One region of the Bacillus siamensis genome, then DNA from elsewhere that is predicted to be linked to it. Evidence: riboswitches for the same ligand, from Rfam matches in the RefSeq annotation. Region 1 holds a riboswitch; the other holds the start of a gene.
The links. Region 1 has a riboswitch for S-adenosylmethionine ahead of ABDB98_RS09630 (2-hydroxyacid dehydrogenase). Riboswitches for the same ligand answer to the same signal wherever they lie in the genome.

Region 1 (12,072 bases):
GTTTGCACCTTATTGACGACCGAAAACAGTGATGCGTAACTTTGTTGCATAAAATGCAGTTCTTTCAATAGTAAATTAATGTCCATAAGTGATCTCCAATCTAAATTGTCACCATGTTGACAATTATAATATACATTGAAATGGGGAATAAGTCAACATGGTGACTAAAAGGGGGTATGGCTGTTTTACAAATGTCACAGGCAGTCGGAGTGTTTTCAAAAGGTGAAATAAGTATAATAAATGCGAGAAGGTGTTTGACATGCAGAAAGTGAACTGGTCAGAACAGTATGAATGGTTCAATAAACAGGATGAAAAAGACGGGCGTATAATGGCGCTCCTTCGTCATGAGCTTGCATACGATGAAGTCATACGGTTATATACGAAAGGGTTTTATTTGAAATCCAAAGAAGGGGATGTTTCGTTAAGTAAGAACGATATCTTTCGTATGTTTGGGGTTGAAGAGAGGCAGGGCGGCAAATCTTAATGAACGGGAAGAGAAGAACTCTCTTCCCGCTATTCACGGCAGCTGTTATTCTTTTTCCAGCATGGAAGTCAGCCATTCTCTTAATGCAGTTTTCTGTACATACCGCTTTCCGTTTCTGGTGATATGCGGAATGTCGGAAGTGTCAGGCACGATTTGTTTTGCTTCTTCCTTAGTCACGCCTAAATAATAGCCAATATAATAGTGTAAGTCTTTTTCTTTGATGAGAATTTGGTCAGTGTGTTCATGAGGATCAGGTGATTTAAAGTTTTTTAATCCGTCTCCTATGAAATATCCGGCTAAAGCGATGCCAATGCCGGTAATGATATCCATACAGCAAACCTCCAATAAAAGTCATTATGTTTTATACGGTCAAATCCGCCGAAAGGATTCACCTTCAGTAAGACCGGGGGAGCTTATTTTTGCTTTCCGATCTTTTCCACCTGCACCTTTCCGGAGAAGAAAACAGCGCCTCCGCCCATATCTGCAAGCCGATCGGGAGTGAGTGAATTGACCAGCTGTTTTTTATCATCCGCGTCGGCCCAAAGACCTTGGCTGACTGCAACGCCGGGAAGCACCTGTTCGCCGACTGAAGCTGTCAATTCACATTCGCCGCGGTTGTTCCAAATTCTCACGGTTTCTCCGTCTTCGATGTTCCGGCGCTCAGCATCTTTTGTATGAATAAAAAGCTTTGGCGCTTTTTCCAGTTTTACGTGTTTTTCATTATTCGAAAATGTCGAGTTTAAAAAGTTATGATTCGGTCCCGGGACAAATAACAGCGGGAAATCATCATCGCTTTCAAGAGGGATGTGCGTCGGCAGCGCCGGATAACCGTCTTGTTTCATCTTTTCAGAATATAACTCAATTTTTCCGCTCGGCGTCTTGAGCTTGCCCGGAAAAAGCGTTTTTTTCCGGTTGGCTCTCATGAAAGAATGGGATGAAAGCGAATCGTAATCAATATCCTCGATATACGGATTGGCGGGAAAGTCCAGCGCCTGTCTGATTAATTTTTCATCGGAATCCTGAAGCTCCTGCTCGGTAAAGCCCATCGCCCCGGCAAGCAAACGGAACACTTCCGTATTCGATTTGCTGTCCCCATATGGTTCGATCACCGGTTTTTGCAGCTGAATAAAATGGTGCCAGTAAGACGTGTAAAAATCCGTGTTTTCAAAAGCGGATGCAGCAGGGAGCACGATATCCGCATATTTGGCGGTTTCCGTTAAAAACAGATCGTGAACGACTGTAAATAAATCGTCCCGCTGCAGGCCTTTTCTGACTTTATTCGCTTCCGGCGCAACTACCGCGGGATTGGTTCCGTAAATAAACAAGGAACGCACGGGCGGTTTTGTTTCTAAAAGAACGCTTCCGAGCCTGTTCATATTAAATGATCTTGGCTTCCTGCCGTAAAGCAGATCAGGCCGCTGGAGCGCTTGTCTGTTATAGTTTAATACCGCGCTGTTGTGCTTGATTGCGCCTCCCCCGGTGCGGAGCCACTGTCCTGTCACAGCCGGAAGGCAGGCGACGGTGCGGACGATCATACCGCCATTGTCATGGTGCTGAATGCCGTTTCCGATTCTGATAAGGGAAGGGGAGGTTTCCCCGTACATTCTCGCAAGGCGTCTGATATCGTCTGCTTTAACGCCTGTCATAACAGAAACCGTTTCCGGATCATACTGTTTGACATGCGCTTTTAATTCTTCACTGCCTTCGGTGTATTCTGTGAGAAATGCTTCATCGTGAAGGTTCTCGGCAAATAAAACATGCATGATACCGAGAGCGAGTGCGGCATCTGTGCCGGGGCGAATGGGAATAAACCAATCGGCAAGCCGGCCTATTTGGTTCTTATGTACATCGATAACGACAATTTTAGCTCCTTTTTTCCGGGCTTTTTGAGCAATCATGACCTGATGCATATTCGTGCTGACGGCATTGATTCCCCAAAAAATAAAGAGCTTTGCATGTATGGTCTCTTCCGGATCAGTACCTGCGCCTTCTCCCATTGTATAGTTATAGCCCTCAGATCCGGCTTTGCTGCAGATCGTCCGTTCGAGCTGGCTCGCCCCGAGTCGGTGGAAAAAACGGCGGTCCATTCCCTCTGCCGCCAGTTTTCCCATATTACCGTAAAAGCTGTACGGGAGAATGCTTTCCGCTCCTTCTTCGGCAATAAGCTCTTTCCAGCGCGCACTGATCGTATTGATTGCTTCGTCCCATGAAATAGGCGCAAACACGGCTTCACCTTTTTCGCCGATCCGTTTTAACGGGACGGTTAAACGTTTTTCATCATAAATGCGCTCAGCCATGTGTCTGACTTTGTTGCAAATATTCCCTGATGTGACGGGGTGATCCGGGTCTCCCTGAATGTTAACGATTTTTCCGTCCTTTTTTGTCACAAGTAAGCCGCATTGATCGGGACAGTCCAGTGAGCACACCGACTTAAAGACCCCGTTTGGCTGTTTTGCAGCAGAATTCATAGCCCATTTCTCCTCTTTTTTTATATTGTAAGCATTATAACATTTCGAAATAGATCGTCAATTCAGAAAAAAAGTGTTGACATCACGGAAAGACTTATCTATGATGAGTTTATTCTTTTAAAAGCCTGACAATTTCATCATTTTATTTTCTATCAAGAGAGGTGGAGGGACTGGCCCTATGAAACCTCGGCAACATTTATTGTGCCAATTCCAGCAAGCGTATGCTTGAAAGATAGGAAAGAATGGTCTATACATATTTGTGCGCTTCAAGCGGATAAAGACGGTATATGAATCTCTTTCCTTCTTCGGGGAAAGAGATTTTTTTGTGAAAAAATTTATGTGAAAAGGATGTTTTGCACCATGACGGTTTTAATTACCGCACCCTATCACGACGAGGGGCTGAAGGAGCTGACAGATCTGTTCGGGCGGACTGTGCACCTGCCGTGGAAGAAGCACGGCCGGGCCTATCGGGAAGATGAATTAATCCAGATGATTCAAGAGACAAACGCGTCGGGGCTTATTACCGAACTTGATGAGGTATCAGAGCGAGTGATTGATATATTGCCGGATTCCGCTTTTATCGGCGTCTGCAGAGGGATGCCGTCTAATGTGGATATCACGGCGGCGACTAAAAGAAAAATCCCTGTCTTTTATACACCGGCCCGCAATGCCCAGGCTGTTGCTGAAATGTTTATCGGAAATGTCATTTCGTTTTTGCGCCACACGTATTCTTCTCATCAGTGGCTGAAGGACGGGAAGTGGAATGGTGATTATTTGCAGGCTTACGTCAAATTCAGGGGAAATGAGCTGACGGGGAAAACAGTCGGCCTTATCGGTTTCGGAGCTGTCGGACAGAGAATCGCCCGGCTATTGACGGCTTTTGACTGCAAGGTGCTGTACTATGACCCCTTTGTCAATCATGAGAACCGGGAGTATGAAAAAACGACGATTGAACGGGTATTTTCTGAAAGTGATATTGTCTCCGTTCATTTGCCGCGCATCGAAGAAACCATCGGCCTGATCGGCGCCCGGCATTTTCAATTGATGAAGCAAGAAGCTGTTTTTGTCAATACATCAAGAGCGGCGGTTACAGACAGAAAAGAGCTGCTGCGGGTGCTGAAAGAACGGCGGATTAAAGGAGCGATTCTTGACGTGTTTTATCATGAACCGCCTGAATCTTCTGATTATGAATTGATCTCTTTGCCGAATGTGTTAGCGACTCCCCATTTAGCGGGCGCAACATTTGAAGTGGAAGATCATCATGTGAAGATTTTAAATGAAGCGCTTTTCAAATGGAAACAAGATCAAACCTGCTCAATACGTGAACTTTATAACAAAAGAGAACTTGAAACGGAAGGAGGAGGCTGTAATGGCTGAACAAAAAGGCTACCTTGTATTTGACATCGGGACGGGGAATGCGCGAGTCGCGGTCGTGACTGCCGGCGGCGAAGTGATCGCGCTTGAAAGGGAAGACATTGAATATGTGACGGATCCGCTTTATCCGGACGGACGATATTTCTCACCGGAAGGGTTATGGAAGCAAATCAGCGCTATGGCAAGGAAGGTTATTGCCAAAAGCCCACATATTACATTAATCGGAATCACCTCTACAAGCCAGAGGCAGGGAATTGTTCTAATCAATAAAGGTAAAAAGGCATTTCTCGGTTTGCCCAACATTGATAACAGAGGCCGTGAATGGGAAGACGGGATTGAGACAAAAGAAGAAGTGCAGCAGCAAACCGGACGTCTTCCGAGCGCTTTATTTTCCGCCATGAAACTTGTCGGATTAAAAGCTAGACAGCCGTCTTTATGGAAAGAAGTGAAGTACATCACAAGCATCAGTGACTGGGTGACATTTGAGCTGAGCGGTATTTTAAGCTATGAACCGTCACAGGCCGCTGAAACACTGCTGTTTGACGTAAGGAAAAAGGCGTGGTCAGAGAAATTATGCAGCATCTTCGGGGTGCCTTCTGCCATTCTTCCTTCACTCGTCCGATCTGGGACGGTTGTCGGAATGTTAACGTTTAAGAAAGCGGCGGTTCTCGGTCTTTCTGAAAGAGTGCCTGTAATTGCAGGCGGGGGAGACACACAGCTTGCCATCAAAAGTGCAGATGCAAAGCCCGGAGATATCGTCATCGTATCCGGCACAACGACGCCGATTACAAAGATAACAGCGGAGACCGGAACCGAAAGTTTAGAGAATGCATGGCTGAATTGCCATACAGAAGAAGGTCAATGGCTTCTTGAAACGAATCCGGGTGTAACGGGACTCAATTATCAAAAATTAAAATCCATTTTTTATCCGAATGAATCCTACAGCGTCATGGAACGGGAAATCGCCAGTCTGCCGAAACATGATCAAGCTTGTGTTTCAGCGTTAGGCTCCTATTTATCGTCTGAGAAAAACGCACTCGCAAAAGGCGGATTTATTTTTGATGCCCCGCTGTCCCAAAGTTTAAGCCGAGCGCATTTTGTCAAAGCCGCTCTGATGGAAATCGCTTTTTCAATCAAATGGAACTATGAGGCGTTAACAGAGGTGACTTCCTTTTCACAAAATGAAGTGAAGGTGTGCGGCGGCGGTTTCCAAAGTGATGCGTTGACACAGTTTCTTGCTAACCTTCTGCAAAAGAAGATTTATAAGAGAGAAGGCTTCAGCCAGGCATCCGTAATGGGGGCGGCGATGATCTGCAACGAAGCTCTCGGTGTGAAAGAAGAACTTTCGAACCGCATAAAGGTAATTGAACCGGAATCAGATCAGACGGATCTCTTCCTATATGAAGAATGGAAACAGACGCAAAAATTATTTGCGCATTTTCAGCCCAGCGGTGAAAGCCTGACTTGGGGATGAGATGACAACATGAAAGATTGCTGAGGAGGAACAAAAAATGCTTAATAAAATAGGAATTCCGAAACAGCTTGCCTGGGGATTTTTAGGGGTCGTGCTGTTTATGATGGGGGACGGCCTTGAACAAGGCTGGCTCAGCCCGTTTTTAGTTGAAAACGGCTTGACGGTACAGCAATCAGCATCCCTGTTTACGGTTTACGGTATTGCTCTCGCTGTGGCGTCTTGGTTTTCAGGCGTCTGTCTCGAAGCCTTCGGCGCAAAGCGGACGATGTTTATGGGGCTGTTATTTTATGTTATCGGAACAGCCGCGTTTATCGCATACGGATTTGAAAATCTTAATTTGCCGGTGATGTATGTCACGTATTTTATTAAAGGGCTGGGCTATCCGCTGTTTGCCTATTCTTTTTTGACATGGGTGATTTACCGGTCGCCGAAAAGCAAGCTCAGTACGGCGGTCGGCTGGTTCTGGATTGCTTATTGCTGCGGCATGTTTGTATTCGGAGCCTGGTATTCTAGCTGGGCCATCAAATCTTTCGGCTATTTGAATACGCTGTGGAGTTCGATTTTTTGGGTATGCCTCGGCGCGTTTTTTGCTTTGATTTTAAATAGGGACCGCTTTGAAAAGAAAAAAGCAAGTAAACAGGAAAAGGTGCAGGAATTAATGAAAGGAATCACCATCCTTGCTGAAAATCCGCGTGTGCTTTCAGGGGGGATTGTTCGGATCATCAACAGTATCGGAACATACGGATTTCCGGTATTTCTCCCAATGCATATGGCGCAGCACGGCATTTCTACAAATGTATGGCTGCAGATTTGGGGCACGATCTTTCTTGGCAATATCGTCTTTAACTTAATCTTCGGTGCAGTCGGCGATGCGTTCGGCTGGAAAAAGACTGTCATGTGGTTTGGGGGAGCGGGCTGCGGCATTTTTACCCTTTTATTATATTATGCTCCTGTTGTATCACATGGGAACTTGCTTTTCGTCAGCATTGTCGGCTTTATTTGGGGAGGGCTTCTGGCCGGATTCGTTCCGATCGGAGCTATCGTGCCGACAGCGGCGGGCAGCGATAAAGGTGCTGCCATGTCTGTGTTAAATCTGGCCGCGGGCCTGTCGGCATTTGTCGGACCCGCGCTTGCCTGGGCGTTTATCGGGCTTGTCGGCGCACAAGGCGTAGTATGGATTTTCGCAGCGCTCTATTTCGCAAGTGCAATCCTGACAAATCAAATTAAAATACCTGAAGAGAAAACGGCAAAACACGATAAATCATTGCCTGAATATGCTTCTTAACAGAAACGCCCTGAAGGCTCGGGGCGTTTTTTACAGCTTCTGAAGAAACCCGGCAAAGCGCTGAATTTGTTCACGTAACGATTGTTTGTTTTCGTGAAATTGTTTGAAACGATGTCCGTTTGCGCCGGACGGATGGGGGAAGCCTTCCAAAATGAATGCATGATTCATCCTCCCCTTCTTCTTCAGCATGCAGCAGGCGGATTCTGCTGCTTTACCGAGAGGGACGAGCAGAATGTCCTTTTTCATCATTTCTATTTCGTCCGGAAAATATTTCAGCGCATAACGGCTGAGAAGGCCTGACCTGCTGATGGGCGGCCGATGTCCCGTATAGTTTTTCTGTTGATAAAAAACAGGGTGTTTGATAACGGATGTCGTATGAAGCAGCTCCCGTTTTGAACCAAATAAACTGGATGAATTCTCAACTCGGAGGGCGGCCGGCAGACCGCATTCATTAAGCATTTCGATCATGTGCTGCCTCATGGAACCGGAAAGCCCGGCCGCTTTTTTTGTCTCATATGCTATCATCTCAAGAGATTCGCCGTTTTTTAAAAGCTGTGCCGCTGCTTTGTAAGCACGCTGCATCTGAAAAAAACCGGGTGTAATTCCGGAGATGACAACTGCAGCATGAGGGTTGATATACTCATTATGAGGCGAATAATACATATCCAGATCTCCGTCCTTTGCTAAATGGAACTCCGGAGTCAGCAAATCCGATTTTGTAAATTCTCCCGAAGATGATAATGCTTTAAGCTGGCGCAAAAAATGTGCAAGCCGCTCATGATTGCAAATCATATTATGCCTCCTTGAACCCGCTCATTCTCTTAGTGTCAGCAAAAACGGCGGATGGCATGCAGGCTCATAAATCGCTTTTACCGGCGTTCCAGAGCATCTTCAGAACATGAGGCGTTCCTTTTGCTTCGGCAGCCGTCGTTTGCACGGCTGTTTTTTTAGTGAGAAAGTCTTCCTGCAGTTCTTTCTGCTTTTGTGATAACAGACGGGTTTCTGTTTTGATTTCTTCAACGGACGTCTGCATGGACGCTGCCGTGACGTTAATCTTCTTTATATCAGGCGCTGTGTTTCTTTTAAAACGCACGGCTGATACGGCTAAATAAACCAAGGCGGCGGCCGCAACGGCAGCACTGATATACAAAATGATAATCATCTGCTTTTCACTCCTTTTTTCAGTTGATACCCTTTATGGAGACCGTTGAATCGTTTTATTTGCTAATTGTTTTTTTTCTGCTTATAATGTGAAATCGTACATAAGGACATTCAGAAAGGGTGAAAGACATGGAAAGCATACAGAACAAAACGGCTCTTATCACGGGTGCGGGCAGAGGAATCGGCCGCGCCGCCGCTATTGCTTTAGCGAAAGAAGGAGTCAATATCGGTTTAATCGGCCGCACTGAAGCAAATGTTAAAAAGGTTGCAGAAGAAGTGGAAGCCCTTGGTGTAAAGGCATCATTCGCTTCTGCCGATGTAAAAAGTCAAAAAGAGGTCGAACAAGCCGTCGCTTCTATTAAAGAAGATCTCGGTGAGATTGACATCCTGATTAACAATGCCGGAATCAGCAAATTCGGCGGATTTTTAGATCTTACGCCAGAAGAGTGGGAAGACATCATTCAAGTGAATGTAATGGGTGTGTACCATGTGACACGCGCCGTTCTTCCTGAAATGATTGAAAGAAAATCAGGAGATATCATTAATATTTCCTCTACGGCTGGCCAAAGAGGCGCCGCGGCGACAAGTGCGTACAGCGCTTCGAAATTTGCCGTTCTCGGTCTGACTGAATCTCTCATGCAGGAAGTGAGAAAACACAATATCCGTGTCAGCGCAATGACTCCGAGCACGGTTGCCAGCGATATGTCAATTGAATTAAATCTGACAGACGGCAATCCGGAAAAAGTCATGCAGCCTGAGGATCTTGCAGAATATATGGTTGCTCAATTGAAATTACATCCGCGCATTTTCGTCAAAACCGCCGGTTTATGGTCAACCAATCCTTAAAAAAACGGGATCTGTCTTTTTAGACAGGTCTTTTTTTGTTTCCTTAAAACTGAATGAGCAGATATAAAGGATTTGTGCGAAAAAAGGAATGAAAAAGAAACCGATATCAGTTATAATTTAAACTAAATAAACTATGTACCAAATGTTCAATTATATTTTTTCTCCGCCGTTCAAAAAAACAAATCAATACAAATTAAACTGTTCGCACAATAAAAGGGGAAACGGAATATAAAGAGAATATTTAGTACATGGAATAATTTGTTAGAGGAAAGGGTGTGCACATATTGAAAGAAGAAAAAAGAAGTTCAACCGGTTTTTTAGTGAAACAAAGGGCTTTTTTAAAGCTTTACATGATTACAATGACAGAGCAGGAACGGCTTTACGGACTGAAGCTTCTCGAGGTGCTGCGCTCCGAATTTAAACCCATCGGTTTCAAGCCGAATCATACTGAGGTATACCGTTCACTCCACGAACTCTTGGATGACGGGATCTTAAAACAGGTAAAGGTCAAAAAAGAAGGAGCCAAACTCCAGGAAGTCGTTCTCTATCAATTTAAAGACTATGAAGCTGCGAAGCTTTACAAAAAACAGCTGAAGACAGAGCTTGACCGCTGCAAAAAGCTGATAGAAAAAGCCCTTTCCGATAATTTTTAAATCTGTCCGGAACACACCCCGCCGCCCGGGCTCAGGCGGGGTGTTCTGTGATTCATTATACATAATAACAGGATCGGAACAATACATATCAATAAAACCTTCAAACTTGACATTGACTCCTGACATGATAACATAAAAAACGTGTGAAAATGCGAACAAAATACGAACAAGGGAGATGTTACCGATCTTAGATCAAAAGAAAGTTGCTTTTATAGGAGCAGGATCAATGGCTGAAGGAATGATATCAGGCATGGTCCGCGCAAAAAAAATTCCCAATCAAAACATCTGCGTGACAAACCGCCGAAATACAGAGCGACTCGCTGAATTGGAACATCAATACGGAATTCAAGGCACGGCTTTTGACAGCATGAAAACCGAAGACATTGATATCTTTATTTTAGCTATGAAACCGAAGGATGCTGAAATCGCTCTGGAGACGCTGAAACGGCGTATTCAACCTCATCAAATCATCCTGTCTGTCTTGGCAGGCATAACAACCTCATTTATACAACAATCATTACATGAGAATCAGCCGGTTGTAAGAGTCATGCCGAACACATCCAGCATGATCGGCGAATCGGCAACAGCTGCGGCTTTCGGAGACCATGTCTCTCAAAGTTCAGCACAGACTGCGGTATCCCTTCTGGAATGTCTCGGTGAAGTATATGTGATCAAGGAAGATCAGATGGACATTTTCACCGGCATCGCAGGCAGCGGACCGGCGTACTTTTATTATTTAATGGAGTTTATCGAAAAAGCAGGTGAAGAAGCCGGCTTAGAAAAACAACTGTCCCGCAAAATCGGCGTGCAAACATTATTAGGCGCAGCCAAAATGCTGATGGAGACGGGGGAAAAACCGGATGTGCTTCGAGAAAACATCACCTCTCCAAACGGCACGACTGCAGCCGGCCTTGATGCGCTCAGGTCTGAAGGCGGCGGGGAAGCCATTGCCAAAGCCATTAAACATGCGACCGAACGTTCTATTGAGATCAGCAAAACAATTGAAAAAACAGCAGCACTATAAAATAAAAACAGGAGTGATACAGTGACGTCTCGGACGGAGATCAAAAGAATCGCGGTGAAAATCGGCAGCAGCTCACTGACGAGCCTGCACGGAGAAATCAGCAGAAGAAAACTGGAGACATTGGTGGATCAAATCGCACAGCTGAAAGACAGCGGCTATGAAGTGATTTTAGTATCTTCCGGCGCAGTGGCGGCAGGTTATCGGAAGCTCGGCTTTATTCAGAAACCGGAAAGCCTCCCTGAAAAACAGGCTTCTGCTTCCATCGGGCAGGGATTATTAATGGAAGCTTATTCAAAGCTGTTTTTAGCGCACGGTTATGTCGCGTCACAAATTTTAATTACAAGAAGCGACTTTTCTGATGAATACCGCTATCATAATGTCCGCAATACAATGAACGTCCTTTTGGAACGAGGCATTATTCCGATTATTAATGAAAATGACACCGTCACAGTCAATCGGCTGAAATTCGGTGATAATGATACACTCGCGGCAAAGGTCGCAGGCTTAATTGATGCCGATATGCTTGTGATTTTATCAGATATCGACGGATTATATGATGATAATCCGCGCAGCAACCCGGAAGCGGCACGAATCAGACATGTAAGTGACATCACCCCGGAAATAGAAGCAAGCGCGGGAGATGCCGGGAGTGAGATGGGAACCGGCGGAATGCGTTCAAAGCTGGATGCTTTTAAAATTGTGATGGCCTCCGGTATTAAAGGCTTTCTCGGGCAGGCTAATACCCCGGACATTCTGCTTCAAGCGGTAGAAGAGGCGGCTGAAGGAACTTATTTTGAAGCGGAAGGAACCCTCCCGTTAAACCACAAAGAACAATGGCTTGCATTTAATTCCGGCCCCGAAGGCGAGATTGTGATGGAGAAGAAAAGCAGCCGCGATATAGCGAACGGAAATGTGGCGCTCTCACCGCAGGATATCGAACAGATTAACGGCAGATTCAGCAGCGGGGCGGTTGTCAGACTGCTTGATCAGCAGGGAGAAGAGCTTGGGCTCGGCATCGTCAATTATTCCTCAGCTCAGCTGAAGACATATAAAGAAACGCCGCATAAACAGACCGGTCAATCAGTCATCGATCCGGAAGCGTTTGTCTGCCACGTTGAACTGTCCATCCCGATCGGCTGAGAAAAATCAATAAAACATGGCAAAGCCCGAGGCTTCGTTTTGAAGCTCGGGTTTGTTTTTATTGATATTGTTCAAGTTTGGAGAAAAATTGAATGACAAAATGATAGAAATCATTCGCAGACGGAGCCAGTTCTCTGCCTTTTGGCTTAATAATGCCTACGGT
Region 2 (6,470 bases), 1.7 Mb from region 1:
GTCCGCTATGCCGTACGGCCATGGCGGTCTCCCAAAATCAAAGCTTGATATGCGCAAACGGGCATACATTTGATATATCAAAACAAGGATATGTGAATTTCCTCAATAAAGCGGTCAAAACACGCTATGACAGGCAGCTGTTTGAAGCGAGACGCGAGCTTTTTGACAGCCGGGAGTTTTTTGCGCCGGTTCAAAAAGAGATCGCCGGCATCATCAGCCGTACGCAATCTCCGCAAAAACAGGCGGCGGTATTGGATGCGGGATGCGGAGAGGGCTCTCATTTAGCCGCCGTATGCCGATTGCTGCAGCCCGCTTTTTCTGTGACGGGAATCGGCATTGATCTCTCGAAAGAAGGTGTGCTGCATGCGGCAAAGGGCTTCGGGGATCAAATGGTTTTTGCCGTCGCTGATGTGGCGGATGCGCCGTTTGCCGACAGCCGTTTTGATGTCGTGATGTCTGTTTTATCACCTTGGAATTATAAAGAATGCAGCAGGCTTTTACGAAAGGGCGGCACAGTCATTAAAGCGGTGCCGCGGCGTGATTATTTGAAGGAAGTAAGGGAATTCTTTCCCGGAGACAGTCCCCGGCGGAATGACACCGCCGATTCAGCGGCCTGCCGTTTCCAAGCGGGCTTTCAAACCTTTGATCGCAAACGGCTGCGTTACACGAAGACGTTATCGCAGCCTGATCTTGAATGGCTTGTGAAAATGACGCCCTTAACATGGAAATGTACTGAAGAAAGCATTCAGCGGTTTATCGGCCGAAAAGCGGCTGATATCACGATAGATATCGAAGTTTTAATCGGGACCGATCCGCTGTAAAACGGAAAAGACACGCTTATAGCGTGTCTTTTTTTTATTTCCAGACTTCACCGGCGATGTCGACGACATGGCGCAGTTTTGCCCATTGCTGTTCTTCTGTGATCAGGTTTCCTTCCTCAGTGGAAGCGAATCCGCATTGCGGGCTGAGGCAAAGCTGATCCAGGCTGACATATTGAGAAGCTTCTTCAATCCGGCGTTTAACCGCGTCCTTGTCTTCGAGATCGCCGTGTTTCGACGTAATCAAACCGAGCACAAGCTGAAGATCAGAGCGTTTGACATAACGGAGCGGTTCAAAGCCGCCGGAGCGGGAATCATCATATTCCAAGAACAATCCGTCAAGGTCAAGCCCGTCAAAAATCGTTTCCGCCGCCGCATCATATCCGCCTTCAGCCGTCCATGTGGACTGGAAGTTGCCGCGGCAGATATGCATCGTAACCTTCAAGTCGGCAGGACGATCCTTAATGGCGTCATTAATAGAAGCTGCGAACAGCCTGCGCAGCTCATCCGGCGTCGTTCCGAATGCTTCAATCTGGCGAAGCCCCGCTTCCGATAAGAAAACGGCCCATGCGGTGTCATCGAGCTGAAGATAGCGGCATCCGGCGTTATAGAAAGCTTGAATCGCTTTTTTATACGCCTTTGAAACATCATGCTGAAATTGTTTGTAATCATTCTGATACGCTGCTTTTTCCAATTTTCCGCGGAAAAACAGCATATTCGGGCTTGGAATCGTCATTTTTGGAACAGCATCGCCGGCAATGCTGTGAAGAAATTTATAATCTTCGAGCATCGGATGCTGAGAAAAATCAATATCTCCCGTTACTTTAATGCCGCGCGCTTTCGTCTGTACATTGTGAAACTGAATGCCGCTATCTGGCGTAAACGCTTCGACGCCGTCTAAGTTTTCGAGAAAATCAAAATGCCACCAGGCCCGGCGGAATTCGCCGTCAGTCACGACATTGAGGCCGGTTTCTTTCTGCTTTTTCACGCTGCGGATGATTTCTTGGTTTTCGATTTCGCGCAGCTGTTCTGCCGAAATCTCACCCGCCGCTCTTTGCAGGCGGGCTTGCTTCACAGCCGCCGGCCGGAGCAGGCTTCCGACCTGATCCGCGCGAAACGGCGGGTTTTTTCTAAGAAGAGTGTGCAATGGTTGTTCTGTGTTTTGCTGTGACATGAACGATTCCTTCTTTCCTCAATGAAATATAAAAAGCTCTTCCCTTGGATAGGGAAGAGCTTGCGTCCGCAAATCTCAACCTTATCTTCAGGATTTAGCACCATTCTGCTGAACAGCGGTTGCCGGGTATCATAGGGCCAGTCCCTCCACCTCTCTTGATAAGGAAATATGCTATTTTTCAGAATAAACTGTAATACTCTTAATCTTAGTATATTATCTTATATTGTCAATATATTTCGATAAATATTTTTATTTATCACCCTCAAATAGAATCATATCTATTACGATTGCGATCGCAAGACAAAGAACAATATCCTCTTCATTTTCAATCTCCAAATGATAAGAATCGCCCCAGCTCATCCATGATTTGGTGACGGTCATCCGGTTTGATTTCCCGTCTGTCACTTGAAAATTCCGTCCCCACACATCGCCGGTAATATCCCAGCCGACTCCGGAAATTTCAAATTTCGGTTTGAAAAACGTCATTTTCTTGATGACTTGGCATACAGGCTTGCCGCCGACGGAAATTTCGTAACGGGGAACGAGCGACATCAGTTTCTGACTGACGCTGGCGAGCGTGCGGCCGTCCAAATCAGTCAGCTTCAATTCATCACCGAAAGAAAACAGCTTTCCTTCAACATTGTAGACTTCTTTTCCGCTTTCAAGAAACACTTGAAACCGATTCTTAAACGTAAACATCCGCTCTTTGATATAAAAATGATACATAAAAAAACTCCTTTTTTATGTTGTACGTAAAAAGGAGACGGATGGTTTCATATTGGAGGGGTGCACAAAAAAAGGCTGCCGATTTTGCGGCAGCTGTCGTTTTTATGATAGCGGCATCCGGCGTTTCTGACGGATCGCATTTAAATCAATGATGTTATTCGTGTCGGCAGCTGTCACCAGCGGGCTTGTCTTTGGCGTTTTCCGGCGGTTGTCCTTACTGAAAGAGAAAACCAGGTATCCTGTCAAAGCAGCAAAAATAAGTAGCATCATTTTACATACCTCCCAAAAAAAGTTTTGGTATTATTATTGTACGAAAAAACAAACGAAAAGTATTCAAACAATTGTCACTTTTTTAAAAAATAAAGACATTTTCCGTAAAAATGACTATGATCTGCGGTTGATTTTGCTCTTGTTGTGGTTCTATAGATTGTATCGGCTGCTAAGTGATGATCGTTTATATAACTTTTCGACTATTTTTTGACAGTGCCGAATTAACTAATACAGTGTTTTCGTTTGCCTTGTGTTATTCAGTACCCTAAAAAATCCTGCGATATGCAAAATAACTGCTTCTAACGGAAGATTATGATTTGATAGCGCTTTCCTTATTTTTTGTAAGAAAACGAGATGTTATCTCACAAAAAATCGTCTGAACATTTTCCGCAGCTTTTTAAAAGGGTTCGATTTCGTCTCCAGAACGCGGGGGTCTTTTAAGGTTTTTTTTAATTCATTTGCTACAGTGCCTCTTGCCATAGTCTTCACTCCTTCTTTCCATTTCATACCTTATATACGGAAAGAAAGAAGGAAAGGTTTCATGTGAAAGAAAAAAACCAAAGCAGGGAGCTTTGGTTTTACGCGCGTTCTTCAAACAGTCTGGCGATCTCAATAATGACGTTTACCGCCTTTTCCATATGGTCGACGGAAATGTATTCATATTTTCCGTGGAAGTTTTCGCCGCCCGTGAAGATGTTCGGTGTCGGCAGTCCCATGTAAGAGAGCTGTGATCCGTCAGTTCCGCCCCGGATCGGTTCGATAATTGGTTCGATGCCGAGGTTTTTCATGGCTTGATAGGCGATGTCGACAATTTCTTTGACCGGTTCGATTTTTTCTCTCATGTTGTAATATTGATCATGCAGTTCAAGCTTGATGCTTTCCTTGCCGTATTTAGCCGCAAGCGCGTCGGCGGTTTTCTGCATAAATTCTTTTCGTTCTGTAAAGCGGTCTCTGTCAAAGTCTCTGATGATGTACGACAGGGCGGCTTCAGAAACGTCTCCGTTCATTGAATTTAAGTGATAGAAGCCTTCATACCCTTCCGTATATTCCGGCGCTTCTTCTTTCGGCAGCGCGTGATGAAATTCCATCGCGATTTTTGAAGCGTTGACCATTTTGTTTTTCGCCGTTCCGGGGTGAACGCTTTTTCCGTAACAAGTAAGCTTTGCGGAGGCTGCATTAAAGCTTTCATATTGCAGTTCTCCGAGGGGGCCTCCGTCTATCGTGTAGGCGAATGCGGCGTTGAAGCGGCCGACATCGAATTTGTGAGGCCCTCTGCCGATTTCTTCATCCGGCGTGAATGCGACCCGGATCGTCCCGTGTTTGATGTCCGGATGTTTGATCAAGTACGCCATTGCCGTCATGATTTCGGCAATGCCCGCTTTGTTGTCGGCTCCGAGCAGCGTCGTGCCGTCGGTTGTAATCAGCGTCTGGCCTTTATAGCGGGAAAGCTCCGGGAACTGCTCAGGCGACAGGATGACGTTGAGTTTGTCATTCAGAACGATATCATGTCCGTCATAGCTTTCAATAATCTGAGGATTCACATTTTTTCCGGTGAAATCAGTCGCTGTATCTACGTGGGCCAGAAAACCGATCGTCGGCACGTCTTTATCCGTATTTGCCGGAAGAGTCGCCATGACGTATCCATTGTCATCGACTGTGATTTCTTTCATGCCGATCGACTTTAATTCATCTGCCAGCATGTTGGCCAATGTGAGCTGTCCGGGGGTGGATGGGCAGTTTTCATTGTTTTCGTCAGACTGTGTATCGACTTTTACATAAGAAGTAAAGCGTTCAATGATTTCGTTTTTCATACCGTCATCTCCTTTGTCTTATCTTACCATGTGCGGGGGAAGGATTTCTATTTCACAACCCGTTTGAATTACGCGAATGAAAACAAAATATGAAGAAACAATGACTAAACGATTAAACTTTCTGAAAATGGATGATAGAGGAAGAAAAAACCGATATAATATGGTCAATTCATTCAATAGGGAGGCTTTCTTCATGGCGATTTTAGTGACAGGCGGAGCGGGTTATATCGGAAGCCACACATGTGTCGAGCTGTTAAACAGCGGCTATGACATCGTGGTTCTGGATAATCTGTCAAATAGTTCACCGGAAGCATTGGAGCGTGTGAAAGACATTACCGGAAAAGGGCTTGTGTTTTATGAAGCGGATCTCCTTGACCGTGACGCCGTTCACCGGGTGTTTGCTGCAAATGAGATTGAAGCCGTCATTCATTTTGCGGGTTTAAAAGCGGTCGGTGAGTCTGTGGCTGTTCCGCTCCGTTATTATCATAATAATCTGACGGGGACGTTTATTTTATGTGAAGCCATGCAGGCACACGGTGTGAAAAAAATCGTCTTCAGCTCATCAGCGACGGTTTACGGCGTTCCGGAAACAACGCCGATCACCGAAGATTTTCCGTTAAGTGCGACCAATCCTTACGGGCAGACCAAGCTGATGCTGGAACAGATTTTGCGCGATCTGCATAAGGCGGACCCTGAATGGAGCATTGCGCTGCTCCGCTACTTTAATCCGTTCGGCGCGCATCCGAGCGGCCGGATCGGAGAAGACCCGAACGGCATCCCGAATAATTTAATGCCGTACGTCGCCCAAGTCGCTGTCGGCAAGCTTGAGCAATTGCAGGTGTTCGGCAATGATTATCCGACAAAGGACGGCACCGGCGTGCGGGATTACATCCATGTCGTTGACCTTGCCGAGGGCCACGTCAGAGCGCTTGAAAAGGTGCTGGACACAACGGGCGCCGACGCCTATAATCTCGGCACGGGAAGAGGCTACAGCGTTCTTGAGATGGTCAAGGCGTTTGAAAAAGTATCGGGAAAAGAAGTGCCGTACCGTTTTGCCGACCGGCGCCCGGGAGACATTGCCGCATGCTTCGCAGACCCGGCAAAAGCGAAGGCAGAATTAGGCTGGGAAGCAAAGCGAGACCTTGAAGAAATGTGCGCCGACTCTTGGAAGTGGCAGTCCTCCAATGTGAACGGGTATCAAAAGGTGTAAAAGGAAAGAGACCTTCAAATGGTGGAGGTCTCTTTTGTTATGATCATTATTTAACTTTTACTTCAACATCGTTGCTGAATTTTATTTTCCAAGTGCCTTTAGAGTATGCGTCTTTATCAACTTCAAAGGCTTTCACTCCAGTGACCTTAATGTTCGGGTTCAAGTCACTTAAAATTTTACTGTTGTTCACTTTTGTTTCCGTTGCATAAGTCGATGAAGCGTCAATATCCGGATCATAGGAAGTTCCTTTAGAATCTACTAATTTCACGCTCGGAATGGAGAAAGAGCTTAACGGCTTGTTTGACACATTTTTAACTGTGTATTGTACAGCTACGATAACGCCGCCGTCAGATGCTTTTTTCTCAATATATTGTGTCCCTACTGAGTCTCTTTTTTCTACTTTTGTAAGAGTCACTTCTGTTTTTTCAGTTTTAACAGTGTCACCGATGTTATACAGTTTT

Region 2: it holds a riboswitch for S-adenosylmethionine, as region 1 does, so the genes downstream of both, ABDB98_RS18490 (5-methyltetrahydropteroyltriglutamate--homocysteine S-methyltransferase) here and ABDB98_RS09630 (2-hydroxyacid dehydrogenase) in region 1, are expected to answer to the same signal.

The regions. Positions count from the first base shown of each region.
Region 1 covers NZ_CP155579.1:2,005,123-2,017,194, reverse strand. Annotated here, with positions in the region: gene ABDB98_RS09650 (MarR family winged helix-turn-helix transcriptional regulator) at 1-86, opposite strand, end outside; gene ABDB98_RS09645 (hypothetical protein) at 260-484, shown strand; gene ABDB98_RS09640 (hypothetical protein) at 530-814, opposite strand; gene ABDB98_RS09635 (molybdopterin oxidoreductase family protein) at 898-2,952, opposite strand; SAM riboswitch class I at 3,099-3,191, shown strand; gene ABDB98_RS09630 (2-hydroxyacid dehydrogenase) at 3,313-4,329, shown strand; gene ABDB98_RS09625 (FGGY-family carbohydrate kinase) at 4,322-5,800, shown strand; gene ABDB98_RS09620 (RbtT/DalT/CsbX family MFS transporter) at 5,838-7,085, shown strand; gene ABDB98_RS09615 (hypothetical protein) at 7,116-7,877, opposite strand; gene ABDB98_RS09610 (DUF948 domain-containing protein) at 7,942-8,247, opposite strand; gene ABDB98_RS09605 (3-ketoacyl-ACP reductase) at 8,376-9,092, shown strand; gene rtp (replication termination protein) at 9,377-9,745, shown strand; gene proC (pyrroline-5-carboxylate reductase) at 9,921-10,769, shown strand; gene proB (glutamate 5-kinase) at 10,791-11,909, shown strand; gene ABDB98_RS09585 (LysR family transcriptional regulator) at 11,968-12,072, opposite strand, start outside.
Region 2 covers NZ_CP155579.1:3,718,418-3,724,887, reverse strand. Annotated here, with positions in the region: gene ABDB98_RS18495 (putative RNA methyltransferase) at 1-821, shown strand, start outside; gene ABDB98_RS18490 (5-methyltetrahydropteroyltriglutamate--homocysteine S-methyltransferase) at 856-1,992, opposite strand; SAM riboswitch class I at 2,071-2,157, opposite strand; gene ABDB98_RS18485 (LURP-one-related/scramblase family protein) at 2,242-2,718, opposite strand; gene ABDB98_RS18480 (hypothetical protein) at 2,821-2,988, opposite strand; gene pepT (peptidase T) at 3,567-4,799, opposite strand; gene galE (UDP-glucose 4-epimerase GalE) at 4,993-6,009, shown strand; gene ABDB98_RS18465 (DUF4352 domain-containing protein) at 6,056-6,470, opposite strand, start outside.